3 regions of the Caballeronia jiangsuensis genome follow, and region 2 is predicted to be linked to each of the others. Evidence: predicted binding sites of a transcription regulator. Region 2 holds the regulator's gene; each other region holds the start of a gene.
The links. The regulator LexA, encoded in region 2, represses DNA repair genes until DNA is damaged. The targets are predictions, from matches to a motif close to ACTGTATNNNNATACAGT.

Region 1 (9,543 bases), on a different contig from region 2:
TCGCGCGGCTTCTCATCGGTTAGACAGGCTTCGATATCCCAGAGGCCGTCGTCACGCTCGAACGCTTCCAGCCTAATCGCGCGACGGTGGCGCAATTGTCGGGGAGCGGGAGGCGAGAGAGGCATGCTGGAAGTGAGCCGGTACGGGGGAAACCGTGGAATTTTAGCATATTGGGTATTTGGAGCCGGACATGCGTTCCACGAATGAAACGTGCGTGCGGTTTCGGCAGAGACAGGCCGACATTCAGTCGTCGACGATGTCTTCGCTCCAGTCCTCGTCGCCGCCCTTCAGTATCTTCCCGATGGTGCCGCTGGAAAAGCCGCGCGCGGCCAGAAAGCGCGCTTGCTTCGCACGTTCCGCAGGCGTCGCGGGCGGCACGCCGTACTTCTTCTCCCACACGGCCTGGGCGCGCGCGGTTTCGGATTGCGCGAGTTTGTCAGCGGTTTCACTGATGAGCTCATCGCCGACGGCATGGCGCTTCAGCTCGTTGATGATCCTGCTGCCGCCCATTCGCGACGCCCGCCGATGCACGACGCTCTCGACAAAGCGTTCGTTCGACAGCCAGCCATCGCGTTCGAGGCTGTCGAGCAGCGATTCGAGCAAATCGGCTTCATCGACGTACGGGCGCAGCTTGCGCGACAACTCCGCCCGGCTGTATTCGCGCCGCGAGAGAAACGCGAGCGCACGCCCTTTCAGCGAGCGCTGCGGGCGTTTGGGATTGTTGACTTCGCTCGCCGAAGGCTTTCGGGCGCGTTGACTGGAGCGGCTGTAGACCGGTTCGGCCGATTCGACAGGTGCCGGCCCGGCAGGCGCGCATTGCTCGAAGGGCTCGAAAGGATCGGCGTCTTCGAACGGGTCCGTGAAGGGGGTGAGATCGGGTTCGGAGGGTTTGCTTGCGGGCGTGGCCGGCTGCGACGCGCGATCAACGGGACGTGCCTTCGGCTGCTCGGTCGCCTGCTTCAGCAAGGCGCGCGCTTGCTCCAGACGCGCGGCGCGATCGCTCGCATCCTCGCTGCTTTCGCCGTCTTTGACTGGCTCAAAAACGCGACGCGCCGACGCGAATGACTTCGCGTCGGCGCGCTGCTTGTTACTGCGTTTGAAGCCGCTCGACTTCGACGATGCACCACGCCGCTCGCTGCTTCGTTCGTAGCGATCGGCAGAGTCGGAACCGCTTTCGGTTCCTTCATCCGCCGTGTCAGCCTTCGATCCGAACCGACGCTTCTGCATCGTCCTTCAAGCCTGATGCTTACTCGTCGTCGGCCGTTGCAGCGCCTGCGACAGCAGCTTCGCCCAACGCGGCGACACCCAACGATGCGCGGATCTTGTTCTCGATCTCGCGTGCGATGTCCGGATTTTCGCGCAGGAATTCACGCGCGTTGTCCTTGCCCTGACCGATGCGATCGCCGTTATAGCTATACCAGGCGCCGGCCTTGTCGACCAGCTTCGCCTGCACGCCGAGATCGATGATTTCGCCCTGACGCGAGATGCCTTCGCCGTACAGGATGTCGAAGATGGCTTCGCGGAACGGCGGCGACACCTTGTTCTTCACGACCTTCACGCGCGTCTCGTTGCCGATGACTTCGTCGTTCTTCTTGATCGAGCCGATACGGCGGATATCCAGACGCACCGATGAATAGAACTTGAGCGCGTTACCGCCCGTGGTGGTTTCCGGGTTGCCGAACATCACGCCGATCTTCATGCGAATCTGGTTGATGAAGATCACGAGGCAGTTCGTGCGCTTGATCGTGCCGGTGAGCTTGCGCAGCGCCTGCGACATCAGACGCGCTTGCAGACCCGGCAGCGAGTCGCCCATTTCGCCTTCGATTTCCGCCTTCGGCACGAGCGCCGCGACCGAGTCGATGACGATCATGTCGATGGAGCCGGAGCGCACCAGCGCATCCGCGATTTCCAGCGCCTGCTCGCCCGTGTCCGGCTGCGAGATCAGCAGATCCTGCGCGTTCACGCCGAGCTTTTGCGCGTATTGCACGTCGAGCGCGTGTTCTGCGTCGATGAACGCCGCCGTGCCGCCGAGCTTCTGCATCTCCGCGATCACTTGCAGCGTGAGCGTGGTCTTGCCCGACGACTCCGGACCGTAGATTTCCACGACACGGCCGCGCGGCAAGCCGCCGACGCCGAGCGCGATGTCCAGTCCGAGCGAACCGGTGGAAACCACCTGAATGTCTTCGACCGCCTCACCTGCGCCGAGCCGCATGATCGACCCTTTGCCGAATTGCTTTTCGATCTGCGAGAGCGCGGCGGCCAGGGCCTTGCTCTTTTCCGCAGTCATTCCAGCCGGGCCTTTCTTGCTTTCTTCCATGAATCGTCCTTTGCTATGATGAACGGCGTCTGAGGCAGTGTTCACGGGCTTTTCCGTTGCTCGATCGAGCATACGAAACCACGCTTCACACTCACGCAGACACTGTATAAAAAAACAGTAGTTTTTGCAAGCATGCAACCGCGTGGCGCAGCTTTTTTTCCACGCCGCGCGAGACGCGCTAAAACTACGAAACACCTGGAGACCGCCGCGCCGGGCGACAAACGGTGCCGGCAATATAAGGCGCACACGACGATGCGAATCCTCATTGCCGAAGACGACAGCATACTCGCGGACGGCCTCGTCCGATCACTCCGCCAATCGGGATACGCCGTCGACCATGTGAAGCATGGCGTCGAGGCGGACACCGCGCTTTCCCTGCAGACTTTCGACCTGCTGATACTCGATCTCGGCCTGCCGCTCATGTCCGGTCTCGAAGTCCTGCGCCGCCTGCGCGCGCGCAACTCGCAGATGCCCGTGCTGATCCTGACCGCCGCCGACAGCGTCGATGAACGCGTCAAGGGCCTCGACCTCGGCGCGGATGACTATATGGCCAAGCCCTTCGCGCTAAACGAACTCGAAGCACGCGTGCGTGCGCTCACACGGCGCGGCGCGGGCGGCGGCCCGACGGTCGTCAAGCACGGCTCGCTTTCCTTCGATCAGGTCGGGCGCATCGCGACGATCGGCGATCAGGTCATCGATCTGTCCGCGCGCGAGCTCGGCGTGCTGGAAGTGCTGTTGCAAAGAACCGGCCGGCTCGTGTCGAAGGAACAGCTCGTCAATCACCTGTGCGAATGGGGCGAGGAAGTCAGCAATAACGCGATCGAGGTCTACGTGCACCGGTTGCGCAAAAAGATCGAGCCGAGCGGCGCGAAGATCATCACGGTACGCGGCCTGGGTTACACGCTGGAGAAAGCGGGCGTCACGGCGCCCGGCACGAACGGCGCGGGCCCGCAACCGTCGGGCGTCGCCGCCGGCCAACACTATAAGTAGCCTGCATGGCGTCGCCCGCTTCCACCGAATCGCCCGAGTCGCGAAAGTCAAATAATCACGCAAAAGCGAGCGCCGACGATTCCGACGCCCAGCGCGACGCGCGCTATGCCAACCCTTTCGCGCCGCCCGACGAACTCGAGCCCGACGACGAGACGCATCCGCGCTCGCTCTTCGGCGAGATTCTCGACTGGATGCTCGCGCCGCTGCTGCTGCTCTGGCCGATGAGCATCGCGGTGACGTATCTCGTCGCGAAGTCGATCGCGAACGGGCCGTTCGACCGCGCGCTCGAAGCCGACGCCTACGTGCTCGCGCGCCAGATTCAGCCGGTCAACGGCGTCGCCGAATTGCGGCTTCCGGACGCGACGCGCGATTTCCTGCGCGCCGACAACGTCGACAGCGTGTTCTTCCAGGTGCTCGGCACGCGCGGCGAACTGGTCGGCGGCGACCGCGACATGCCCTTGCCGCACGACGACGATCGTCCGCAGCCGGGCATCGTCGAGTTTCGCGACGATGTGCTGCGCGGCAACGACATCCGCGTCGCGTATACGACTGTCGATCTGCCCGGCCTTGCGCCCGGCCGCGATCCAGACAGCGCGCAACCGGTGCTCGTGCAGGTGGCCGAGACGCTCGACAAGCGCAGCCAGCTCGCCAACGACATCATCAAGGGCGTGATCCTGCCGCAGTTCGTGATCCTGCCGCTCGCGATCATCCTCGTATGGTTCGGGCTGTCGCGCGGGCTCGCGCCGCTGCATGCGCTGCAGTCGAACATCCGCGCGCGCCGCCCCGACGATCTCTCGCCGCTCCAGGCGGGCAGCGCGCCGCCGGAGATCGCGCCGCTCGTCGCGTCGTTCAACGATCTGCTCACGCGCCTCGAACAGAACATGGAGTTCCAGAAGCGCTTCATCGCCGATGCCGCGCATCAGATGAAGACGCCGCTTGCGGGCCTGCGCATGCAGGCGGAACTGGCGATGCGCCAGGATGTATCGACGGAAGTGCAGCACTCGCTCGAACAGATCGCGATGAGTTCCGAGCATGCCGCGCGCCTCGTGACGCAACTGCTCGCGCTCGCACGCGCCGAGAATCGTGCGACGGGGCAGATATTCACGCCCATCGTGCTGACCGATCTCGCGCGGCTCGCCGTGCGCGACTGGGTGCAGGCCGCGCTCGCGAAGCGCATGGACCTCGGTTATGAAGAGCCGCCGTTTCCGGTCGAGGTGGAAGGCAACGTCGTGATGTTGCGGGAGATGTTGTCGAACCTGATCGACAACGCGATCCGCTACACGCCGGCAGGCGGGCGCATCACCGTGCGCGTGCGGACCGACGATAACGATCTCGATCTCGTGCATCTCGAAGTGGAAGACACGGGCCTCGGCATTCCGGCAGCGGAGCGCACGCGCGTGGTCGAACGCTTCTATCGCATACTCGGGCGCGAGGGCGATGGCAGCGGACTCGGCCTTGCGATCGTGAAGGAGATCGCGACGATGCACGGCGGCTCGCTCGCCATCGAGGATCATGTGTATCAGGAGAGCCCGAGACTCGCCGGAACCCTCGTAAGGGTGAGCCTCCAGCGGGTTTTTCCTGCCCGGGACAAACCCTGAGCGTAAGTCTCGCGCAGCGCGTTTGCCCGCGCGAGAAGAACGAGATTAAAAGAATTTAAACGATCGTTCGAAACACATGCCCGCCAATTCCGCGAACATGCCAGTTATACCCTCGATGTTGCCCGTCAGTCACCGCGTCAGAACGCCGTAAGTTTTCGTTCCAATAATCTTTGCACCGGAGCCGCCTAGTCGCGGACCGATGTATTCGAAAATTCAAATCAGGAGACGATACATGGCTACGGTTGAGGGGCGCGTGTCACACGCACCGATGACGGCGGAGGAGAAGAAAGTCATCTTCGCCTCGTCGCTCGGCACGGTGTTCGAATGGTACGACTTCTATCTGGCGGGCTCGCTCGCCGTCTATATCAGCAAGACTTTCTTTTCAGGCGTCAATCCGACGGCCGGCTTCATCTTCACCTTGCTGGGCTTCGCCGCGGGCTTCGCGGTGCGTCCGTTCGGCGCGATCGTGTTCGGCCGGCTCGGCGATATGGTCGGGCGCAAGTACACGTTCCTCGTGACCATCGTGATCATGGGTCTGTCGACGTTCCTGATCGGCTTCCTGCCGGGATACGCGACGATCGGCATCGCGGCGCCGGTCATCTTCATCGCGATGCGGCTGTTGCAAGGTCTCGCGCTCGGCGGAGAGTACGGCGGCGCGGCGACGTACGTCGCGGAGCACGCGCCTTCGAACAAGCGCGGCGCGTGGACGGCGTGGATCCAGACCACCGCGACGCTCGGCCTGTTCATCTCGCTGATCGTGATTCTCGCGGTGCGCACGATCATGGGCGAAGAACAGTTCGGCGCGTGGGGCTGGCGCATCCCGTTCCTCGTGTCGATCCTGCTGCTCGCTGTGTCCGTGTGGATTCGCATGAAGCTGCATGAGTCGCCGGTATTCGAGCGCATCAAGGCGGAAGGCAAGACCTCGAAGGCGCCGCTCACGGAAGCGTTCGGCGAGTGGAAGAACCTGAAGATCGTGCTGCTCGCGCTCTTCGGTCTGACGGCGGGCCAGGCGGTCGTGTGGTACACGGGCCAGTTCTATTCGCTGTTCTTCCTGACGCAGACGCTGAAGGTCGATGGCACCAGCGCGAACATCATGGTCGCCGTGGCGCTGCTGATCGGCACGCCGTTCTTCGTGTTCTTCGGTTCGCTGTCGGACCGCATCGGGCGAAAGCCGATCATCATGGCGGGCTGTCTGATCGCCGCGTTGAGCTTCTTCCCGCTCTTCAAGGCGCTCGCCCACTACACGAACCCGACGCTCGAAGCCGCGACGCAGAAGTCGCCGATCGTGGTGATCGCCAATCCGGACGAGTGCTCGTTCCAGTTCAATCCGGTGGGCACGGCGAAGTTCACGAGCTCCTGCGATATCGCGAAGAGCGCGCTGTCGAAGGCGGGTCTGAACTATGAGAACGTGGCGGCGCCCGCGGGCACGCAGGCGCAGATCAAGGTCGGCGAGACGGTGGTGAACACGTACGACGGCAAGGCCGCCGACGCGAAGGCGCAAGGCGCGGCGTTCGACAAGACGCTCGCCGGCACGCTGAAGAGCGCGGGCTATCCGGCGAAGGCGGATCCGGCGCTGATCAACTGGCCGATGGCGATCGTGGTGCTGACGATCCTCGTGATCTTCGTGACGATGGTGTACGGGCCGATCGCGGCGATGCTGGTCGAGATGTTCCCGGCGCGGATCCGCTATACGTCGATGTCGCTGCCGTATCACATCGGCAATGGCTGGTTCGGCGGCTTCCTGCCGGCGACGGCCTTCGCGATCGTCGCGGCCAGGGGCGATATCTACTCTGGCCTGTGGTATCCGATCGTGATCGCGCTGGCGACGTTCGTGATCGGCATGTTGTTCGTGAAGGACACGCGCAAGTCGAATGTCTATCACGAGGATTGATGGGGGCTTCGCCTGCCCTTCCACGCGGTTCTTAAGAATTCGCGTGGAAGGGGTTGACAGCCTGTACGACGCTCGCCATAATCTCGTCTTCTTTCGGCGAATTAGCTCAGTCGGTTAGAGCGACGGAATCATAATCCGCAGGTCCGGGGTTCGAGTCCCTGATTCGCCACCAGATGTAGAGCGGCTCACAGCGATGTGAGCCGCTTTTTTTTCGCCTCGACTCACTAAGAGATATCAACCGCCGCCACATTACCGACAAGGCGCTGAAGATGTTCAAGCTTGCGATGCGATGGGATCGCTTCAACAGGTTCTTGTCGAAGTGAGAACCAGAGTTCGCATACAAGACCCGTTAGATCAGACACCCGACAAGCTTGAAACACGCGCCGGCACGAGGCCTTCAGGCCTCGTCCGCCGCCCAGCCGGTCGGTGTGCGTATCACGCGGGGACCGACGCTGTATCAGGAAATAGTCGCTGCATGAACAATGAATCGCCGCTGCCCGTAACCACGAGCTGGTTGGTCGAGCGCGTAGCGGCAATGTAGAACAGTCGTGCCTCCTGCTCCAGGTCGTCTTCCGCAGCCGAAAGCAACCCCACGCCCGGAATGGCGACGAAGGGGTATTCCAGACCTTTGCTGGCATGCATGGTGAGGACGGTTACCATGTCAGCGGTCGGCGAGTACGACTTCTTGTTTTGCTGCTGCCACTGGTAGGGGATCTTGGCCCGGTCTAATGCATCGACGCAAACCTGGCCAACCGACCACGTTCGATACACCACCGCCATGTCCTGCCACGCAACGCCTTGCTGATGCGCCTGAGCGAGACGGCGCGCGACTTCCGAGGCCTCGTCCCGAAGCGACGGAAGCTTGATCAACAGCGGTCGAGGTCCCTCTCGCCCACAACTGACCGGACGGATCAGCGGCACGCCGTCGTCGTCGGTCGCCTTCGGGTCGAGGATGTCTTTTGCGATCAGAGCGGCCAGTTCGAGGATCTGCCGCGTATTGCGGTAATTGATCTTCAGGATCGTCGTTCGCCCTTGGGCCTGAACGCCGACGCTCTTGAAGCTGAATCCGCGATGACTTGCTCGATTGAAGATCGACTGCGCATCGTCGTAAAGCACCAGCAGTCGGTTACTGTCGGGCGACACCATTTGCACCACTAGTTTGAACCATGCCGGCTGGAAGTCATGCCCCTCGTCGATCAAAATCGCACCGTACTGCGCAGCGGGTATATGGCCACGATCGACGCATTCGATGACACGTTGGACCACCGCAGGGAAAAAATCGGCACCCTGTTCAGTGGGAAGGGGTTGATGATAAGTAACCAACTGGTTACGACACCAGCCATGAAAACTGCGGGCATCGACCTTGCCATTCAGCCCCTTCGCATTCATCCAGCTTTTAAGTCGCTTTGTCTTGCATTTTGCCCACGCATGAGGAAAGCGACGGGACGATTGCGGCCATACTCGGAATATTAGATTTATCAGAAGATAGGTAATTTATCACGCCTTGATCTCCTGCAATCGCTGCAAATAGGCAACCATTTATTTTGGCATTGCTTCGATGGCATTCGCGACCAGCTTCAAGAAAGAGCCGCTGTTCCTGCAGATCAGCGGCCTTGCTTTCCTCGTTCCCCATCGCCCTCATGCTTAAATAGTGCATCCGCTTCCTCAAGCATCTAGAACGTGCCCACCTTCGACCAACTCGCCGCGACCATCCGCGATCGTTTCCCCGACCTGAGCCCGCAATTCCAGGCCGGCGCCGCGTTCCTTCTCGACTATCCCGACGAGGTCGCCGTCCTCTCGATGCGCAAGGTCGCCGAACGCGCGAAGGTCCAACCCGCCGCGATGGTCCGTCTGTCGCAACAACTCGGCTTTCCCGGCTGGAACGAGCTGCGCGAAATCTTCGTGAGTCGCGTCCGCACACGTCCCGAACCGCTGACGACGCGCGCCCGCTCGCTCGTCAAAAGCGGCGCCGACAATCACCTGAGCCGCGATCTCGCGCAAGCGCAATCGCACAACCTCGATCTCACGCTCGCGCAAAACGCTGCGAGCGTCGTCGATGCGGCGAAGACGCTGAAGAAGGCGCCGCATGTCCACGTCGCGGGCTTTCGTTCGTGTTATCCCGTCGCGTTCAGCCTGCTCTACGGCTATCGCCTGTTCCGGCCGTCAGTGAGCCTCGTCAACGGCGAGGCCGGCACGCTTGAAATGCAGTTGCGCGGCATCGAAAAGCGGCACGCCGTGGTTGTCGTCAGCTTCGCGCCGTATTCCGTCGAAGCCGTGCGCGTCGCGCAGGCGGCGATCGAACGCGGCGCGAAACTCATCGCGCTCACGGACAGCGCCGTGTCGCCCATCGCGTTGAATGCGGATCACACGCTGATCTTCTCGCACGAATCGCCGTCGTTTTTTCCGTCGCTCGTCGCGGCGTCGGCGCTGGCGGAAATGCTCGTCGCGCATCTGCTCGCGCTCGAAGGCAAGGATGCAGTCGCCAATCTGGAGCAGGCCGAAGCCGCGCTGCACTCGCAAGGCGCCTACGCGGCGAGCTGACCGGGCGCGCAACACGTTGCCGACGCACGCGCACTTGACAACAAATGTTGTTGAAGCGTTAAATGCACACATCGCGTGTTGCGAGCGCATTCAAAAGGCAGGGATCATGTCCACGGTATTTCATCGCGCGCCGCGCGCCAAGCTTCCCGTCGCCGTGCGCGGCGACGGCATCGAGATCGTCGATTCGACCGGCAAGCGCTATATCG
Region 2 (9,543 bases):
GCGTGAAATCCAACGGCAAGGAGTGAATCATCATGCAGATCGGCATCGTGGGACTGGGGCGCATGGGCGGCAACATCGGGCGGCGGCTGATGCGCGCCGGGCATACGTGCGTCGCGTACGATCACAATCCGCAAGCGACCGAAGCGCTCGCGAGCGAAGGCGCGACGGGCGCGAAGGATCTCGGCGATCTCGTCGCGAAGCTAAGTGCGCCGCGCGTCGTCTGGCTGATGCTGCCCGCGGGAAAGATCACGGAAGACACGCTCAACGATCTGCACAAGATCCTCGGCGCGGATGACGTGATCATCGACGGCGGCAACAGCTTCTACAAGGACGATATCCGCCGCGCCGCGCAGTTGCGCGAGAAGGGTATCCATTACGTCGATGTGGGCACGTCGGGCGGCATCTGGGGACTGGAGCGCGGCTACTGCATGATGATCGGCGGCGACGAGGCGGTCGTGCGGCGGATCGATCCGATTCTCGCGACACTCGCGCCTGGACGCGGCGACATTCCGCAGACACCTGGCCGCGAAGGACGCGATGCGCGCGTCGAGAACGGCTATATGCACTGCGGGCCGGTCGGCTCGGGGCACTTCGTGAAGATGGTGCACAACGGCATCGAGTATGGCCTGATGCAGGCGTATGCCGAGGGCTTCCATATCCTGAGGCACAAGGAGTCGAAGGATCTCGCGGAAGGCGAACGCTATACGCTCGATCTCGCGGATATCGCCGAAGTATGGCGGCGCGGCAGCGTGGTGTCGTCATGGCTGCTCGATCTTACTGCGGGCGCGCTCGCCAGCGACGGCACGCTCGAACGCTTCTCGACGGAAGTCGCGGACAGCGGCGAAGGGCGCTGGACCATCGAGGCGGCGATCGAGGAAGCGGTGCCCGCCCAGGTGCTGTCGGCGGCGCTTTACACGCGCTTCCGCTCGCGCGATGCCGAGTCGTTCCCCGAGCGCATGCTTTCCGCGATGCGCTTCGGCTTCGGCGGGCATCACGAGTTTCCCGTGAAGTAGCTCTTTTTCTTCGACGATGTGAACACGGCGATGGACTTCAGCGGTCCATCGCCGTTTTTCATTTCATCATGCGTCGCCGGAAGAGCCACGCGCACAGGAAAAACGGCACGACCGCATAGGCGGTCAGCACGAGCACGTGCAACGCTGCGCCATCGAACGGGCGGCCGAGCATCGCCGGGCGGATCAGCTCGACCGCATGGAAGAGCGGCAGAACCTGCGTGACGTGCCGGGCGATCGCGGGCAGTTGCGCGATCGGAAAGAACACGCCGGAGAGCAGCAGCATCGGCGTGAGCGCGAGCGTCTGATAGAACATGAAGAAGTCGTAGCTCGGCGCGAGCGCGGTGATGACCATCGCCGTGCTCGCGAACGCGAGTCCCGTCAGCACGATCACGGGCAGCGCGATCAGCATCGACGGAAAGCTCGCATAGCCGAGCGCGCCCGCGACGATCATGATCGCCACGCCCGACAGCACCGACTTGCTCGCGGACCATACGATCTCGCCGAGCACGATGTCGCCGAGCGTGAGCGGCGTATGCATGATCGCTTCCCACGTGCGCTGCACGTGCATGCGCGAGAAGCCCGAGTACATCGCCTCGAAGCTCGCGGACATCATCACGCTCGATGCCGCCGTGCCCGCCGCGAGAAACGCGATATACGACACGCCGTCGACATGCCCGACCATCAGCCCGAGACCCAGCCCCAGACCGAAGAGATAGATCATCGGGTCGGCGAGATTGCCGATCATCGAGGCGATCGCGAGCTTCTTCCAGACGAGATAGTTGCGCCGCCAGACCGACATCCAGTGCGTCGCATTGGCGGGCAGCGCGCTGGATAGCGGCGTGAAATTTTCCGCGCGCTTCGACTCGCGTTTTCGTCCGATACGGGATGGTTCGAGCGTATCCATTGTTTCAGTCCACCATCTCACGTCCCGTGAGACGCAGGAAAACATCTTCGAGATTGGCCGGACGATGCAGATAGCGCACGTCCGCGCGGCCTTTCACGCGCGCATGCACGGGCTGCGGATCGTCGACATAGCAAAAGAGCGTTTCGCCGCTCACTTCCATGCGCTCGACGAACGGTTCGAGCTCCGCCGCGAGCGCCTGCGGATCGGGCCCATAGATCTCGATCACATCCGAGCCGATCACCGATTCGATGAGATCGCGCGGCCGTCCCTCGGCAATCTTGCGGCCTTCCTCGATCACACAAAGGCGATCACAAAGACGTTCGGCTTCTTCCATGAAATGCGTCGTCAGAAGGATGGTCTTGCCGCGCGCGAGCAGCGAGCGCAGGCGCTCCCAGATCATATGCCGCGCTTGCGGATCGAGTCCGGTGGTGGGTTCGTCCATCACGAGAACATCGGGATCGTTGACGAGCGCGCGCGCGAGCGTGAGACGCCGCTTCATGCCGCCCGACAGTTCGCCGACGCGCGCATCGGCCTTGCTCTCGAGGCGCGCAAACTCCAGCAGCGAAGGCACGAGGGCATCCATGCGCGCGCCGGTGAGACCGAAGTAGCGGCCGAACACAGTCAGGTTTTCGCGCACCGTGAAATCGGGATCGAGATTGTCGAATTGCGGCACGACGCCCACGCGTTCGCGCGCGAAACGGGCGCGTGCGGGCACCGGCTCGCCGACAAGACGGATCGCACCGCTATCGGGCGAGGTGATGCCGAGCAGCATCTTGAGCGTCGTCGTCTTGCCCGCGCCGTTCGGGCCGAGCAGTCCGAAGCATTCGCCGGGCCGCACATCGAACGACAGACCATCGACCACGGTGCGCTCACCGTAGTGCTTCCTTACTTCGCTGAACTCGATGGCGGGCGCGCCGCTTTCATCGGACTCGCGTGATGTTTGATCAGTCATGCATTCGTGCCGCAGGAAAATCGCGTAGGGGAAATCCAGCGGGCTAGTGTAATCCATTGCACCAAGGCGATGCCTGGCGTGCAACCGCGTGCGGCGAGCGCGTGTCAAACCTGTGCGACGGGCGCTGAACCGGTTCCGGCCGAAAGTGCCAGAGGCTTGTCCGTCGGCGTGTTCGGAGTTCTGGCACGGTGCGAGCTAGCATGTTCGCGTCGGTAAGCGTTTTCCAGCGTTGTCACCCAAGGGGCGACGCACGATGATGAAGCAACGCCGCGGGTAAATCGCGCTTCGGGTCGCGTCGGGCGGGCGCGAAGGGCAAGTTGGCCAGGGAGGTCATGATGGAAAGCTACCGAAAAATCCTGCTCTGCTATGACGGCTCCAGAGAAGGTCGCAAGGCATTGCGGCAAGGCGCGAATCTCGCGCTGGATCTGAATGCCGAGACGCACGTCCTCGCGGTGGTGGATATGCGCTCGAGCATCGCGCAGAGCGCCGGACTGCTAACCGATATGGCCTGCGGACGCTTCGAAGAGGCCGCGCGCGACATTCTGCAGGAAGGCGTCGAGTGGCTCCGCGAACGCGGTCTTCAGGCGCAGGGACATTTCGCGTTCGGGCATCCGATCGACGAGATCGCCGCGCTTGCCGAAAGCCTTCAGGTCGATCTCGTGGTGGTCGGGCATCGTTGCCGCAATGGTCTCGCGCGCTGGTGGATGGGCGCGGGCAACACGCCCTTGCTCGACCGCGTGAAGTGCAGCATTCTCGTGGCCGTGTGTCAGGCGGGTGAATCGGCGGAAGCGGAAGACGAAGCGGCTTACGCGGCCAAGCCCGTCAAGGCCGAAGCCGGCGCCTGATCGTCAGCCATTGAGATCGACCGCGACGAGCTTCCATGACACGAGGCCGTAGCGGTGAAAGATCGCCGAGTAACGCGCATCTCCGGCGCCGTGCTGATAGGTGACGACGAACGTGTTCAGGCTTCGATAACCGGCGGTGGTCTGTGGCGGTTCCCTGGGCGCCTGCTGCGCGGCCGTGACGCCCGAGGCCGGCGCGTTCGACGGCGTTGCCGATGCACCGTTTCCGGCTTGCGGCGGTTGCTCGCCCGGATCGCCGCGCGGCGGAATGCCGTTCAGAATCGCCGCGACGCCGTCCGGTGTCGCATATGAATCGACGAGAGGACCGACGAGCGCCGCACCGATCATCGCCCCGATGATTGCGAGCGGATTGCCGCTCTTTTGAATATCGACGCGGCGCGTGAGCAGTGCGCCGACCTGTTCCTTGAGGCTCGCCCGCAGCGCGGGAAAATCGACGTACTGGTTGACGGTCTGCGCGTCGCGGGCATCGGCTGCGCGCTTCACGCGATTCAGCGCGATATAAGGTGACGCGTAAATAAAAGCGAGCGCCGCGACGAGAATCAGGACAACGAACGCGGTAGCGACAGAGCGGGTAGTGCGGGACATGCGACGACGAAGCCTCTTTGCAAAACGTGAATCCGGGATTGACCACGCCGGCGCGCGATAAATCCCGTGAATTCACGTTCCGCCCCGATTCAGGCGAGGATGCCGCCGGCGAGCCCCGCGTCTTCCTCCGCGATGCAACGGTCGATCATGCGCGACACTTCGTCGATCTTGCCCACCAGAATCACGCGCGATTGCCCGCGATAGACGCGCACCGGCGCGCGCTGTTCCGGCTCCGCGTGCACCGTGCTGCTCAGCGACACGCGCGCGAAAGCCGGCTGCCGGGAGGGCAGCGCGGGCATGTCGTCGAAGAGGTCGGGGGCGGTTTCGGCGTGCGGCGTGCCGCATGCGATCAGCGTGCGCAGATGGCGCAGGCGGCCAAACTGACGGAAGGGCAGCAGACGGGCAAAACGTTCCATGATGACTCTCCAGACGATAGGACGCACCGCGGCGCACCGCGCACGGCGGCCGTCATGCTTGTTGTGTTTGAGCCGCCTCGACTGAGCGTTAAAGCGGTTGGTGAGGCTATCTTGCGATGTCAATGGGACATTTCTTGTCCCATTCTTATCTCTTTCTGAACATGAGCGAACTATTTGCCCGCGCTTTTCGCTCCCCGCCCTTGCCGGGCGGAGACTTCAGAACTCGCCAGAACGAATCAGGCCAACCGCGATGCCTTCCAGCGCGAAATCGCCGCTGCCGGAGCGCACGAAAATGTTCTCGTAGTCCGGATTCTCGGCGATCAGCTCGACCCCGTCCGGACGACGCTTCCAGCGTTTGACCGTGACGTCGTCGCCCAGACGCGCGACGACGATCTGTCCGTCCTTCGCCTCGGTGCGCTTCTGCACGGCGAGCAGATCGCCGTCGAGAATGCCGGCGTCGCGCATCGACAGGCCGCGCACTTTCAGCAGATAGTCCGGCTTGCTGGAGAAGAGCGCGGGATCGCATGCGTAATGCTGCGAGATGTGTTCCTGCGCGAGGATCGGGCTACCTGCCGCGACGCGTCCGACGAGCGGCAGCGACAGTTGCATGATGCTCTGATGCGGCAGCGTGAACTGATGCGGCAGTTCCTCCGAGCGATCGATGCGCGAGGCGTCGCCGAGCAGCCGGATGCCGCGCGACGAGCCCGCCGCCAGTTCGATCACGCCCTTGCGCGCCAGCGCCCGCAAGTGCTCCTCGGCCGAATTCGCCGAGCTGAAACCGAGTTCCGCCGCGATCTCGGCGCGCGTCGGCGGAAAGCCCGTGCGGTCGATCGCGCGCTGGATCAGTTCGAAGACCTGCTGCTGCCGCGCGGTAAGTTTTGATGTCTTTGTCACAGGCTCTGGCCCCTGGGTGCACTGTATGGATGGACAGTTGACTGTATTTTTATACAGTATTTCGCGCTTTTCAAGCTTTACTTTAAGTTCGTCCGCCCGCCGCAGCCGAGGACGCGTTTCGCCGCCGCCGTCGCTTCTTCCACCCAGGAATATGCTTCTTAGCAGTTTTACGTATAAAAAAGTGAATAACGATTATTTCTAATCATATAGACGCCTCGATAGACTGATTCCGTCAATTCGATAAGACGGAGAACGGGGAATGCAAAGCATCAAACTGGGATTGGGCAAGGGCGCGCGGCGCGTGCTCGCGGCGGCAGCGCTGACGGCGGCGGGCGTCGGGCTGGCTGCGTCGGCGTTTGCGCAGACGTCGTTTCTGAACGTCTCCTACGACCCGACCCGCGAGCTGTATCAGGACTTCAATCAGGCGTTCGCGAAGAAGTGGAAGGCCGACACGGGCGAAACGGTCACTTTCAAGCAGTCGCACGGCGGCTCGGGCGGACAGGCGCGCGCGGTGCTCGACGGTCTGCAGGCCGATGTCGTCACGCTCGCGCTCGCCTACGACATCGATGCGCTCGCGTCCAAGGGACTCGTCAACGCGGACTGGCAGAAGCGTCTGCCGGACAACGCGTCGCCGTACACCTCGACGATCGTGTTCCTCGTGCGCAAGGGCAATCCGAAGCACATCAAGGACTGGGACGATCTGGCCAAGCCCGGCGTGTCGATCGTCACGCCGAATCCGAAGACTTCGGGCGGCGCGCGCTGGAACTATCTCGCGGCGTGGGCGTATGCGCAGCACAAGCCGGGCGGCAACGACCAGACCGCCAAGGACTTCGTGACGAAGCTCTACAAGAACGCCGGCGTGCTCGATTCCGGCGCGCGCGGCGCCACGACGAGCTTCGTGCAGCGCGGCCAGGGCGACGTGCTGATCGCGTGGGAGAACGAGGCGTTCCTCTCGGTGAAGGAATTCGGCACGGACAAGTTCGAGATCGTGGTGCCGTCGGTGAGCATTCTCGCGGAGCCGCCGGTCGCGGTGGTCGACAAGGTCGTCGACAAGCACGGTACGCGCAAGCTCGCCGACGCCTATCTCAAGTATCTATATAGCGACGAAGGACAGCAGATCGCCGCGCGCAATTTTTATCGGCCGCGTTCGGACAAGGTGCCCGCTGAACTCACGAAGCAGTTTCCGAAGCTGAAGCTCTACACCATCGACGACACGTTCGGCGGCTGGACGAAGGCGCAGAAGACGCATTTCGCGGACGGCGGCGTGTTCGATTCGATCTATCAGCCGCAGTAAGCGAAAGAGCGGGCGACGCGGCGCGTCAATGACGCCGCGCGCCCGAAGCAGCGACGCGCCCTACCCCGGCGCAAGAAAAGGATCAATCAAGGATGACGACCCTCACATTCAAGAAGCCGAGCGCGCTTCCCGGGTTCGGCCTGACGCTCGGCATCACGGTGGCGTACTTAAGCCTCGTGGTGCTGATTCCGCTTGCCGCCACCTTCGCGAAGACCGCGACGCTCGACTGGGCGCAGTTCGTGCGCGCGGTCACGTCGCCGCGCGTGCTCGCGTCCTATCGGCTCACGTTCAGTGCCGCGCTCGGCGGCGCGCTCATCAACGCGGTGTTCGGCTTTCTCGTCGCGTGGGTGCTCGTGCGCTACACGTTTCCGTTCAAGCGCATCGTCGATGCGATCGTCGATTTGCCGTTCGCGCTGCCGACCTCCGTCGCGGGCATCTCGCTCGCCGCGGTCTATGCGGGCAACGGCTGGATCGGGCAATATCTCGCGCCGCTCGGCATCAAGGTCGCGTTCACGCCGCTCGGCGTGCTCGTCGCGCTGACGTTCATCGGCTTGCCGTTCGTCGTGCGCACGGTGCAGCCGGTGCTCGAAGAGTTCGAGCGCGAGCAGGAAGAGGCCGCCGCGTGCCTCGGCGCGACGCGCTGGCTGACGTTTCGCCGCGTCGTGCTGCCTTCGGTGTTTCCCGCGCTCCTGACCGGTTTCGCGCTCGCGTTCGCGCGTGCGCTCGGCGAGTACGGCTCGGTGATTTTCATCGCGGGCAATGTGCCGATGAAATCCGAGATCACGTCGCTGCTCATCATCACAAAGCTCGAACAGTACGACTACGCCGGCGCGACCGCGCTTGCCGTCGTGATGCTGTGCGTGTCGTTCCTGATGCTGCTCTTCATCAACACGCTGCAATGGTTTCTCCAGCGGCGCACGAGCAAGACGGGCGCGGCGCCTGCCGTCGCGGCCGGGCCTTCGCTGCATGTCGGACATCCGGGCGGAGGTCAGGTATGAGCACGCCCGATAGCAAGGCGCTTCCGGTGCACGCCGCCGCACGCGTGCGCGCAAGCGGCCTCAATCCCGTCACCGAACCGCGCGCCGTGCGCTGGCTGCTGACGGGCATCGCGCTCGTGTTTCTTGCGCTCTTTCTCGTCGTGCCGCTCGTCGCGGTGTTCGTGCAGGCGTTCGCGAAGGGCATCGACTATTACTTCGAGTCGCTGAAGGATCCCGATGCGTGGTCCGCGATCAAGCTCACGCTGATCACCGCGGCGATCGCCGTGCCGCTGAACGTCGTGTTCGGGCTGGCCGCTTCGTGGGCGATCGCCAAGTTCGATTTTCGCGGCAAGGCGCTCCTGACCACGCTCATCGATTTGCCGTTTTCGGTTTCGCCCGTGATCTCCGGTCTCATCTACGTGCTGATTTTCGGCGCGCAAGGCTGGTTCGGTCCGTGGCTCGCCGCGCATGACGTGCAGATCATCTTCGCCGTGCCGGGCATCGTGCTCGCGACGATCTTCGTGACGTTCCCGTTCGTCGCGCGCGAGCTGATTCCGCTGATGCAGGCGCAGGGCAACGACGAAGAGGAAGCGGCGCACGTGCTCGGCGCATCGGGCTGGCAGATCTTCAGGCGCGTGACGCTGCCCAACGTGAAGTGGGGCCTGCTCTACGGCGTGATTCTCTGCAACGCGCGCGCGATGGGCGAGTTCGGCGCGGTATCGGTGGTGTCGGGCCATATCCGCGGCCAGACCGACACGATGCCGCTGCACGTCGAAATTCTCTACAACGAATACAACTTCTCGGCCGCGTTCGCGGTGGCGTCGCTGCTTGCGCTGCTCGCGCTCGTGACGCTCGCGCTCAAGCTCCTCGCGGAGCGGCGCATGTCGCAAGCCATCAGCGAAACCCGGACACCCGCACAGAATTGAAGAGGCCGACAACATCATGAGCATCAACGTTCGCAATCTGCAAAAACGCTTCGGCGATTTCACCGCGCTCGACAACGTCACGCTCGATTTTCCTGCGGGCGAACTCGTCGCGCTGCTCGGGCCTTCGGGCTGCGGCAAGACCACGCTCCTGCGGGTCATCGCGGGCCTCGAATTCGCCGATGCGGGCCAGGTCGTGCTGCATGGCGAAGACGTCGCGGCAGTCGGCGCGCGCGAGCGGCAGGTCGGCTTCGTGTTCCAGCACTACGCGCTCTTCAGGCACATGACGGTGTTCGAGAACGTCGCGTTCGGCCTGCGTGTGAAGCCGCGCCGCGAGCGTCCGAGCGAAGCCGTGATCCGCGAGAAGGTGCATGAACTGCTGAAACTCGTGCAGCTCGACTGGCTCGCCGAGCGTTTTCCGTCCGAACTGTCGGGCGGACAGCGGCAGCGCATCGCGCTGGCTCGCGCGCTCGCCGTCGAGCCGAAAGTGCTCCTGCTCGACGAGCCGTTCGGCGCGCTCGATGCCAAGGTGCGCAAGGAACTGCGCAGCTGGCTGCGCCGCCTGCACGACGATCTGCATATCTCGACGCTCTTCGTCACGCATGACCAGGAAGAGGCGCTCGAAGTGGCGGACCGCATTGTCGTGATGAATCATGGGCGGGTGGAGCAGGTGGGCAGTCCGCAAGACGTGTACGATCATCCGCAGACGTCGTTCGTGTACG
Region 3 (9,543 bases), on a different contig from region 2:
GATTGCTCGCGCAGCCGGCGAGCAGCGCCGTGCCGACGACCAGGCCGGCGAGCGCCGCGCCACGCGCTTTCTTGAAGACCGCGTTGAGCGACGAGAATTTGATCGAGCTGGACATGTTGCGCCTCCGTACCGGCCGCGCCGGCAATTAATGTGTGGATTCGTGGATGCGTGACACGCCTCTCGGTTCTCGCTGCTGCTTTCGTTCTCGATCACGCAGACGCAACTATGGGCGATGGCCGCGGCGGAGGCTATCGAGCATTTATGTCGCGGGGTTTCACGAGCCGCTAACGCCCGTGGGACAAGGCTTACGCGGATTCTGGAACCTAGCGGATCGATCGGATTGACGCGCCCTATCCAGGCGTGTTGTGACCGGCTTCATTGCGCCTCGATTCGAACCAGCGGCCGAAGCTGCTTTCGAATTTCATGCTGCCCTGATGGATCAGACTGGAACGCGTGTCGATGACCGGCCGCACGCCGATTCGCGCCACGCGCCGGCAGAACGCGTAATCCTCGGACAGATAAAAGCCCGTTTCGGGATCGATCATGGTGTCGAAGAACGCATAGTGGAAATCAGTGGCTCCACGCGTGGCGGTTACACCCAGATCGCTTTCGTAGGGCGTGTAGCGCAACTCCGGAAAGTGCCGCATGAGAGCGACGAAAACCTCGCGTTTGATCAGCATGAAACCGGTAGGCGCATCGACGACTTCGAGGAAACCGTCAGCGTCCGGGGCATCGGCGGCCACGCGTGCGCTGACCGGAAACCGTCCATAGCGCGCACGAAAATCGGAATGCCGCGTGCCTGCTGGCAATGCCGCTTCGAGACCGCCTTGCGGCCAGCCTTCTGTTTTCTTCGGATAGACGCCCGCCGCGACCAGACGGTCCGCCCGCACGAGCCGCAGCACGTCTGCGGCCGTGAAGCCGATATCGCTGTCGATCCACATCAGGTGCGTGAACTCCTCATTCGCGAGAAAGTTCGCGACCATCACGTTACGCGCCCGCGTGATCAGACTTTCGAAGTTGTTGAACCCCACGGTGAAGGTAATTCCGCTGTGGAAACGGCTGTTCACCAGATCGAGCAGGCCGTTGATGTAGCACGTCGTGGCGGAGCCTCCGTAGCTCGGCGTCGCGATATAGATATGCGTCGGCTTGACAGGCGCGTTCATGGGCTTCCACGGAGGAGATCGATTACGCGCAGTATAGTTTTTTTATTCTGTGATCCTAACTAGAAAGCTCCTAAGTGGAGGTTATATCTTCAATGATGCGCACGGTTGCTGCAAACCGGTCCGCTTCTGGTTACCATCCTCGGAACCCGTCGCGCAGGCGCGTCGACGCAATCCGCAACTCGTTCGAAGGAGCAGAGATGGATCTCAAGATCGCCAACAGGCTCGCGCTGGTATCCGGATCGACTAAAGGCATCGGTCATGCGATCGCCGTGGCGCTGGCGCGCGAAGGTGCGCGCGTGATCGTCAACGGCCGTTCGCAGGCGTCCGTCGATGCGGCGCTCGCGAAACTGCGCGAACTCGTGCCGAACGCGCAGGCCGAAGGCTTCGCCGGCGACGTCTCGGACGCCGCGCAGGTCGCGGAACTCGTGAAGCGCTTTCCTCAGGTCGATATTCTCGTCAACAACATGGGCATCTTCGATCCGAAACCGTTCGAGGAAATCGCCGACGAGGAATGGCTGCGCTTCTTCAACGCCAATGTGATGTCGGGCGTGCGGCTCGCGCGCGCGTATCTGCCGAAGATGAAGGAGCAGAACTGGGGCCGCGTCGTGTTCATCAGCAGCGAAAGCGGCATCCAGATTCCCGTCGAGATGATTCACTACGGCATGACGAAATCGGCGCAAATTGCGATCGCGCGCGGCCTCGCGGAAACCTGCGAGGGCACGGGCGTCACGGTCAATTCGGTGCTGCCGGGGCCGACGAGTTCCGAGGGTGTCACCGATTTCGTCGAAAAGCTTTCGGGCGGCAAGAGCTTCCACGACTTCGAGACGCAGTTCTTCGAGGAAGCGCGTCCGACCTCGATTCTCAAGCGCTTCATCACGCCCGAGGAAATCGCGAACATGGTGGCGTATGTGTGCTCGGAACTGTCATCGGCGACGAACGGCGCGGCGTTGCGCGCGGACGGCGGCGTGATTCGCGCGGCGTTCTGAGCTTATCGGCCGCCGAGTTCGCGCGCCCTTTCGAGCGCCTCGACGATGGCCGCGACGGTTCGTTCGCGCGCGGCTTCGTCGTTCTGGCGTAGCGCATACGACGGGTGATACGTCGCGACGACCCATTTGTCCCGATACGGCACGACGCGCCCGATATGCGCCGATAACGTCGCGCGTCGTCCGAAGAGCGCCGCCAACGCCGTCGCGCCGAGCGTGACGATCACGCGCGCGCCGACCTCGTGCAACTCCTGTTCGAGCCAGTACGAGCACGCTTCGACTTCCTGCTGCGCGGGCGTCTTGTGAAGACGCCGCTTGCCGCGCGGCTCCCACTTGAAATGCTTCACGGCGTTGGTCAGATAGACCTGCTCGCGCGGCATGCCGGCACGCTGCATCGCGTCGTGAAGCAGTTGCCCCGCCGGGCCGACGAACGGCTCGCCCTTCAAATCCTCCTGATCCCCGGGCTGTTCGCCGAGCAGCATGATGCGCGCATCGGACGGACCCGCGCCGCGCACCGCCTGCGTCGCGTTGCGCCACAGATCGCAGCGGCGGCAGGTGTCGAGCGACGTGGGGGCGTCGCGTTCGGGCTGTGCGTCCTGCGCCTGCACCTGCACCGCCCTGCCGCCGAGCGCGCCGACGCTTTGCGCCTGCGCGACGCGTCGTGCGCCGCCGCGCGCATCGCTCACGAGTTTCGGAATCAGCGCGCCTTCCGGCAGCCCTTTCCAGAAACGCACCGGCATATGCTGTTCGAGCGCGGCTTCGTTCAGGCGCGCGGGGTTGAAAATGCTGCCGTAGTAGGTCATCCAGAGCGCTTCGGTGGCGTCGGGCGTATCGACGGCATGTTCCGATGCCAGCGCGCGGCGGCGTTCCAGTTGCAGGCGCTCGCCGTCGAACATCGCGGCACCGTCGGGCGTCGCGATCAGCCACGTCGAGCGTCCCATGCGCGCCGCGAAATGCTCCGCGCCCCAGGCGAGCACGTCGTGTCCGGGCTCGTACCACGCGACGTATTCGGGCGCGCCGAGCGACGCCTCGCGCTGCCGGAAGCGCACGTACGCGATCATGTCGTGCTGTGCGCGGCGCACTGCCTTCGCCATTTTGTAGAGGCGCGCGCCGTCTTCATCGGCGGGCGATGCAACCGCGCGGTCGCCCTGCGCCCAACGCCAGAGAACACGATAGAGAAAGCTCCAGCGATGCGAGTCGCGGAAATGCGCGGCGTCCTTCAAGAGCGACGCGAGTTCGCGTGAGACGCGAATTTGCGGTGCGTCCGCCGCGTTTACCCCACTTACCGATTGCGCCGGTTCGCTGAACAGCGCCGGTTCCCCTTGCGGCGTGCGCCAGTCGATCGATTCGGGCGTGAGTCCTCGCGCGAGCGCATCGAGCGCGGCGGCGCGCCAAGCGTCGAAATCGTCGTCGATGAGAAGGACATGCATCAGATCAGCGAAAGCTGCACGGGCTCCGTCGCGAGCGCGCGCCGGAGATTGTCCGAGGGCGCCTCGCCGAGCGGCGGCCGGTAATCCGCCGTGACGACGAAAGGCTTCACCTTGTCCATGGCGCAGCGCAATTTCACGAGATCCTGATAGCGCACGCGCCGCGCGCGCCGCAACTCGACAATCCGCTTCGCGTTGCGCATACCGATGCCCGGCACGCGCGCGATCATGCGCGCGGGCGCGGTGTTCAGATCGACGGGAAAGCGGTCGCGATGCGCAAGCGCCCAACCGAGCTTCGGATCGATATCGAGCGGCAGATTGCCGGCGTCGGCGAGCAACTCGGCGGCCGCGAACCCATAGCCGCGCATCAGAAAGTCGGCCTGATATAGCCGATGTTCGCGCAAAAGCGGCGGCGCTTTCGACGGCACGCCGGATGGGCTGTCGGGAATCGGACTGAAGGCCGAGTAATAGACGCGCTTCAACTGATATGAGCCGTACAGCGTTTCGGCGGTGCCGAGGATCGTGCGATCGTCGGTGTCATCCGCGCCGACGATCATCTGCGTGCTTTGCCCCGCCGGCGCGAAACGCGGTGCGCGCGGCTCCGCTTCCGACTCCTCGCGCGCGACGCGGATATTGCCCATCGCCAGCTTGATCGTGCGGCCGCTCTTTTCGGGCGCGAGACGTTCGAGACTGATTTCCGTCGGCAACTCGATATTCACGCTCAGGCGGTCAGCGTAACGTCCCGCTTGCGCGATGAGTCCGGGATCGGCATCGGGAATCGTCTTCAGATGGATATAGCCGCGAAAATGGTGCTTCTCGCGCAGCGTCTTCGCGACGAGGCCGAGCTGCTCCATCGTGTAGTTCGATGAACGAATTACACCTGAACTAAGAAAAAGTCCGTCGATGTAATTGCGGCGATAAAAGTCCAGCGTCAGGCTAACGACTTCATCCGGCGTGAAGCGGGCGCGCGGCACATTGCTGGAACGGCGGTTGATGCAGTAACGGCAGTCGTAGAGACAAAAGTTCGTCAACAAAATCTTGAGCAGCGAGACGCAGCGGCCATCCGGCGTGAAGCTGTGGCAAATGCCTGAGCCGGTGCTGGCGCCGAGGCCGTCGATGCCGCGCGACTCGCGTTTCGGCGCGCCGCCGCTCGCGCATGACGCGTCGTATTTTGCAGCGTCGGCGAGGATTTCGAGCTTTTCGGAGAGATCCATCTTGAATATGATACTGTATGTATATACAGTATCTCACGAGAGGTAAGGAGTCAAACGCAAATATGCTTGCGCACGCTTCGCGCCTGCCCGCGAGTCATCTTCCCGGAGCCCGTTTATGCGATTCGACTACAAGACGTTCCATATCGATTGCACCGCGCATCACGACCAGGACGGCAGCTACTACGCCCACGCGAAGATCACACATCTGCCGGACGAACACACGGCGCATGTGGAAGTTTTCGAATCCGGCGAACTGGATTCCTTTGCCAGCGAATCGGACGCTGTCCATTGCGCGCGGGCATGGGCCATCGAATGGTGTGACGAGGCGCTTGCGTAGTTATCGCGCGTCTTCCCGCAGCATGGTTTGACGCAACGCCGCCGCGCGCTTGCGCGCGGCACGGCGATTGCGCAAGTCAAACGGTGACACCGCAGCATTTTGCGAGGCGGTGCGCATCGAGACCATCGATCAACGGGAGGACACCATGAAAAACGCGAAGAGAACTCTGCTTGTATCGGCACTGATGCTGGGCTTGTCGGGCGCAGCGTTCGCGCAGGGCGCGGGCGGCGGTGCCGGTGGCGGTACGGCCGGCGGCAACGGCGCTGGCCAGGGCGGGACCGGCATGAGCACGCCAAACGCCAACGGTGTGACGGGCACGACGTCGGGCGCTTCGGGCGCAAGCACAATGGACTCGTCTCACAGCAACAAGATGCACAAGAACAAAAAGAGCAGCATGGACTCGGGTGCGTCGAGTGGCGGTGCCGGGAAGTCAAACTAAACTGCATTGAAGTCAGTTCCTAAGCGCGCTCGGGTCTCTTCGTGAGACCGAGCGCGCTTTTTCTTCAACTCCGCGGCACTCCCCACCAAAGCATCCCTACGAGATAGGGATTTCTCCCGCTCCCTCATCCCCGTAACTTAAGCCCTGAGCGCTATTCATTGCGCCGACGCGTCTTCTATCGTCGCGTCGGGGGAAGCATGTTGCGGCGAGTTAGCCATTGCGCTCGATCCCATCCATCGATAAAGCTGCAAGGAGTCCGAGAATCGTGTTTCCCGGCTGCTTGTGCATTCGTTTCAAGGAGCTGGAGCATGAAGGCAAAAGTCAATCCAAAACTTTTCGCGATGATGGCCGCGGGCGCGATCGTCGCCAATGTCGGCACGGCACACGCTCAGGGCATGCCCGCCGACGCGCAGCAACTCGTTCAGACGATGCGTCCGATGTACATGTCGCAAGCCACGCCCGAACAGGACCAGACCATCGCAACGCGCGCTGCTCAAACCGATGACGCCGCGTACGGCGGCATGGCCGCGGGCGCAAACGCATCCGCAAGCGGTCGCGCTCAGAGCGGCTGCCGCGACGCGGCCCGCTGCGACATCTTCTTCGGTCAGTAAGCGGACATCGTCCTACCCAAAGCGAGTCGTCCATGCGAATGACGCGATGACCGACTCGCCCGGTTTCAGCACCGCGCCGCCCTTCATCGCGCGGTCGGTATCGAGGTTCACCCAATCCGCCACGTTGCTCACCGGCTCGACGCAGAGCAAATCGGGATGCGACGCCGGCGCGTACACCACCATGTGATCGAACGGCGTCTCGGCGTCGAGCGTGATCGCGCGCCCTTCGTCCGGCCACGCGATCGTCGCCGTGCGCGACCAGCCGGCGAAGTTGTTATCGAGATCGAATGCATCGGCGGACATGCCTTCTTTCGACGCCATCGCATCGACGCACGGATGCGCTCCCGCATGCGTCGGCAACAGATCGGGCGTGCTATGCCACATTGCCGCGACGTGCGCGTGAACGCGTGTGTTTCGCGTGCGTGGATAGTATGGATGATGTCCCATGCCGAAGGGCATCGGCCGATCGGACAGGTTGCGCGCGGAGATCGTGACCGTTAGCGTGTGGGCATCGAGTGCGAATTCCTGCGTCGCTTCATACGCAAACGGCCAGTGATGCGCCGCTGCTTTCGAAGGCTCGTGCGAAAAATGCAGGCACGCGCGCGACTCCGACACCTCGCCCACGCGCCACGGCAAGCGCCATGCGTTGCCGTGAAGCGCATGCGCAAAGGCATTGCCATCGCCGGACAGATCGACGAGCGCATCGTCGAACCGAAAGCGCGCATCGCGGATGCGGTTGCAGTACGGCAGCAGCGGAAAGCTCGCCATGCCGAGCGGATCGCGGGCGGCGAGCGCGGTGGGCGTCGCGGGACGCAGCCAGTCGATCGAACGGCCATCGCGTATTTCGTCGAAGGCCGCGATCGAGCCGCCCACATGCGGCGCGAGTAGCACGCGCCGTGCGCCGTAACGCAGCTCGACGAGCGTGTCGGACAGTGCGGCGCTCAATATGCGAACTGCCGGTAGCTTTCGTCGAAGGTGCGCGCCGTCTTCTCGACCAGCGGATTGAAACGCAGGAGACGCCGCGCGCGCGCGGGCAATTCGGCGAACACGTCGCGCGGCACGTCGATATGCACCTCGGGCCGGAAGTACCACGCACGGCTGTAGCCGATCACCACCATCGGACGCGGCTCGCCGCTCAGATTCGGCGTGCCCCGATGCAGCCCGCGCACATCGCGAATCATCACGTCGCCGACTTTCATCGGCACCTGCTCGGCAGCGAAGCGCCCTGCCTCCAGACCGGCGAGCGCGTCGTCCCGCGACATGCAATGCGTGCCGCGCGTCGTTTCGAGCGGGCCGTTGCGCTCATCGACATCGACGAGCGGGAAATTCACCGCAAGCTGAAACGAAGGCGTCTCGGGCGCGTCTTCGAAAAGCGGCGGCGTATCGCGATGCCAGTCCTGGTACTCGGAGCCGGCCACGGGCGTATCGGTGGCGAGCTGACACATCACCGGATCGCGTCCGGCCACGCGCTCGACGATGCCGACGATGTCTTCATCGCAAAAGATCGACGGGTCCCCAAACACGCCTTCGAACGGCAGCGTGACGTAGTAGCGGCCCGGTCCGCGATTACCGCTCGTCGATGCTTCGCGTGCGGCTTCGATATGCGGTTGCAAAAGCGGCGCGAACGCATTGTTCCAGGCTTCGAGCGCGGCACGCGGGAAATGGTCGCGCAACAGCACGAAGCCGTCTCGTTCGAACGCTTCGGCGAACGCGTCTCGCGTGCTCTCGTCGTATTTGCCCATGCGCCCTCTCCTCGTTGCGAGTGCGAGGACAGAATCGCACGCGTGTAATCCGTTCGTCAATATTATTAGTAATAACCGGTGAAAACCCTGATCTGAAATGACCAATAAATCCGTGCTTTCCGCGGCATTCATCACTAATATTAGTGGCAAGTTCATTCGGCCCGCGCGACACGATTCGCGGAAGCTTCAGACGCCGCACGCGGCACGCACAATGAAAAAATCCACGCAACGCCGCCCGACGATGACCGACATCGCGAAGCTCACAGGAGTCTCGCAATCGACGGTCTCGCTCGTGCTGAACAACGCAAGCGGCGCGAAGTTTTCCGATACCACGCGCGACAAGGTGCTGCGTGCCGCGCAGGAACTTGGCTATCGCATGACGCAGCGCGAACCGGTCGCCGCACTGGAGAGTCAGGGCGAACGCAACCTGATCGTCTATCTCGCCGACGAAATTTCGACGAGTCCGCATCCGGTCGTCAGCATCGACGGCGCGCGCGATGCCGCGTTCGCCAACGGGCGCATGCTCGCGGTCTATTCGACGCACGGCAACGCGGAGATCGAGGCGCGCGTGCTCGACGCAACGCTCGGCAATCCGAACGTGCTCGGCGTGATCTACGCGACGGTCTACACGCGCCGGGTGACCCTGCCCGCGCTTCTCGCCAGAGTTCCGACCGTGCTGCTCAACTGCTATACGAGCGATGCGAGCGTTTCGTCGGTCGTGCCCGCCGAAGTCGCGGGCGGCCACAGCGCGACGGATCATCTGCTGGCCGCGGGCCACAAACGCATTGGTTATATCAATGGCGAGCCGTGGCAGGATGCGGCGCGCGATCGGCTGAAGGGTTACCGCACCGCGCTCGCGACGGCCGACTTGCCATACGCGCCGGAGCTCGTTCGCGAAGGCGACTGGAGCCCGGGCACCGGCTTCGAACAAACGCTCTCGCTGATGCGCGAGCCGAATCCGCCGACTGCGATCTTTTGCGCGAACGACCTGATGGCGCTCGGCGCGATCGAGGCGCTCAAACAGCTCGGCCTGCGCGTACCCGATGACGTCTCCGTGCTCGGCTACGACGATCAGGAAATCGCGCGGCACACGCATCCGCCGCTTTCCACCGTCGTCCTGCCGAACTATGAGCTCGGGCGCTGGGCGGTCGAAACGCTGCTTCAGGAAGAAGAAAACCGCGCTGCGGGCGCACCGGTGCGACGCCGCACCGTGAAGCTCGACGGTCCGCTGATCGAACGCGGCTCGGTCAGGGAAATCACCGTAGCAAAACAGCTCGCAATTAATAATATTAGCGATTGACCAGTAATAAAACGCGATGAAATAATCGCCGAAGTCGCAGTACGCATGACCACTCTCGCAGCAGGCAGACCGGGCAACACAAGCATCGGCACCACTAGAAAAAGGCAAACCATCCTATGGAGGAAGACATGCTGTCGCTAGAGAAGAAATCGCGCCTGGGCCTGCGCCCGCTCGCCGCCGCACTGACCGCCCTGACGCTCGCGGCCGGCTTCACCGCCGCGCACGCCGCCGATGACGGACTGCCGAAAATCCCGAACAAGAAGCCGTTGAAGGTCGGCTTCGCGCAGACGGAGAGCAACAACCCGTGGCGTCTCGCGGAAACGAAGA

Region 1: recA (recombinase RecA) is a predicted target of LexA. The motif match lies at 2,419-2,436, and genes of this name have one in related genera.
Region 3: PQR08_RS20145 (putative DNA modification/repair radical SAM protein) is a predicted target of LexA. The motif match lies at 4,800-4,817, and genes of this name have one in related genera.

What each region holds. Positions count from the first base shown of each region.
Region 1 is NZ_JAQQDB010000010.1:160,042-169,584, reverse strand. It holds gene PQR08_RS13235 (DUF2889 domain-containing protein) at 1-125, opposite strand, end outside; gene recX (recombination regulator RecX) at 244-1,227, opposite strand; gene recA (recombinase RecA) at 1,247-2,317, opposite strand; gene PQR08_RS13220 (response regulator transcription factor) at 2,570-3,307, shown strand; gene PQR08_RS13215 (sensor histidine kinase) at 3,313-4,905, shown strand; gene PQR08_RS13210 (MFS transporter) at 5,138-6,796, shown strand; tRNA gene PQR08_RS13205 (tRNA-Met) at 6,892-6,968, shown strand; gene PQR08_RS13200 (DEAD/DEAH box helicase) at 7,232-8,185, opposite strand; gene PQR08_RS13195 (MurR/RpiR family transcriptional regulator) at 8,477-9,337, shown strand; gene PQR08_RS13190 (aspartate aminotransferase family protein) at 9,444-9,543, shown strand, end outside.
Region 2 is NZ_JAQQDB010000034.1:42,183-51,725, reverse strand. It holds gene tkt (transketolase) at 1-26, shown strand, start outside; gene gnd (phosphogluconate dehydrogenase (NAD(+)-dependent, decarboxylating)) at 33-1,013, shown strand; gene PQR08_RS28705 (ABC transporter permease) at 1,072-1,917, opposite strand; gene nodI (nodulation factor ABC transporter ATP-binding protein NodI) at 1,922-2,869, opposite strand; gene PQR08_RS28695 (universal stress protein) at 3,205-3,714, shown strand; gene PQR08_RS28690 (DUF2939 domain-containing protein) at 3,718-4,317, opposite strand; gene PQR08_RS28685 (hypothetical protein) at 4,407-4,733, opposite strand; gene lexA (transcriptional repressor LexA) at 4,950-5,627, opposite strand; gene PQR08_RS28675 (sulfate ABC transporter substrate-binding protein) at 5,887-6,921, shown strand; gene cysT (sulfate ABC transporter permease subunit CysT) at 7,014-7,919, shown strand; gene cysW (sulfate ABC transporter permease subunit CysW) at 7,820-8,824, shown strand; gene PQR08_RS28660 (sulfate/molybdate ABC transporter ATP-binding protein) at 8,841-9,543, shown strand, end outside.
Region 3 is NZ_JAQQDB010000018.1:29,077-38,619, reverse strand. It holds gene PQR08_RS20165 (DUF4410 domain-containing protein) at 1-115, opposite strand, end outside; gene PQR08_RS20160 (hypothetical protein) at 351-1,163, opposite strand; gene PQR08_RS20155 (SDR family NAD(P)-dependent oxidoreductase) at 1,361-2,149, shown strand; gene PQR08_RS20150 (UdgX family uracil-DNA binding protein) at 2,152-3,576, opposite strand; gene PQR08_RS20145 (putative DNA modification/repair radical SAM protein) at 3,576-4,787, opposite strand; gene PQR08_RS20140 (hypothetical protein) at 4,903-5,124, shown strand; gene PQR08_RS20135 (hypothetical protein) at 5,192-5,563, shown strand; gene PQR08_RS20130 (hypothetical protein) at 5,872-6,174, shown strand; gene PQR08_RS20125 (aldose 1-epimerase) at 6,187-7,119, opposite strand; gene PQR08_RS20120 (phytanoyl-CoA dioxygenase family protein) at 7,116-7,916, opposite strand; gene PQR08_RS20115 (LacI family DNA-binding transcriptional regulator) at 8,128-9,216, shown strand; gene PQR08_RS20110 (ABC transporter substrate-binding protein) at 9,345-9,543, shown strand, end outside.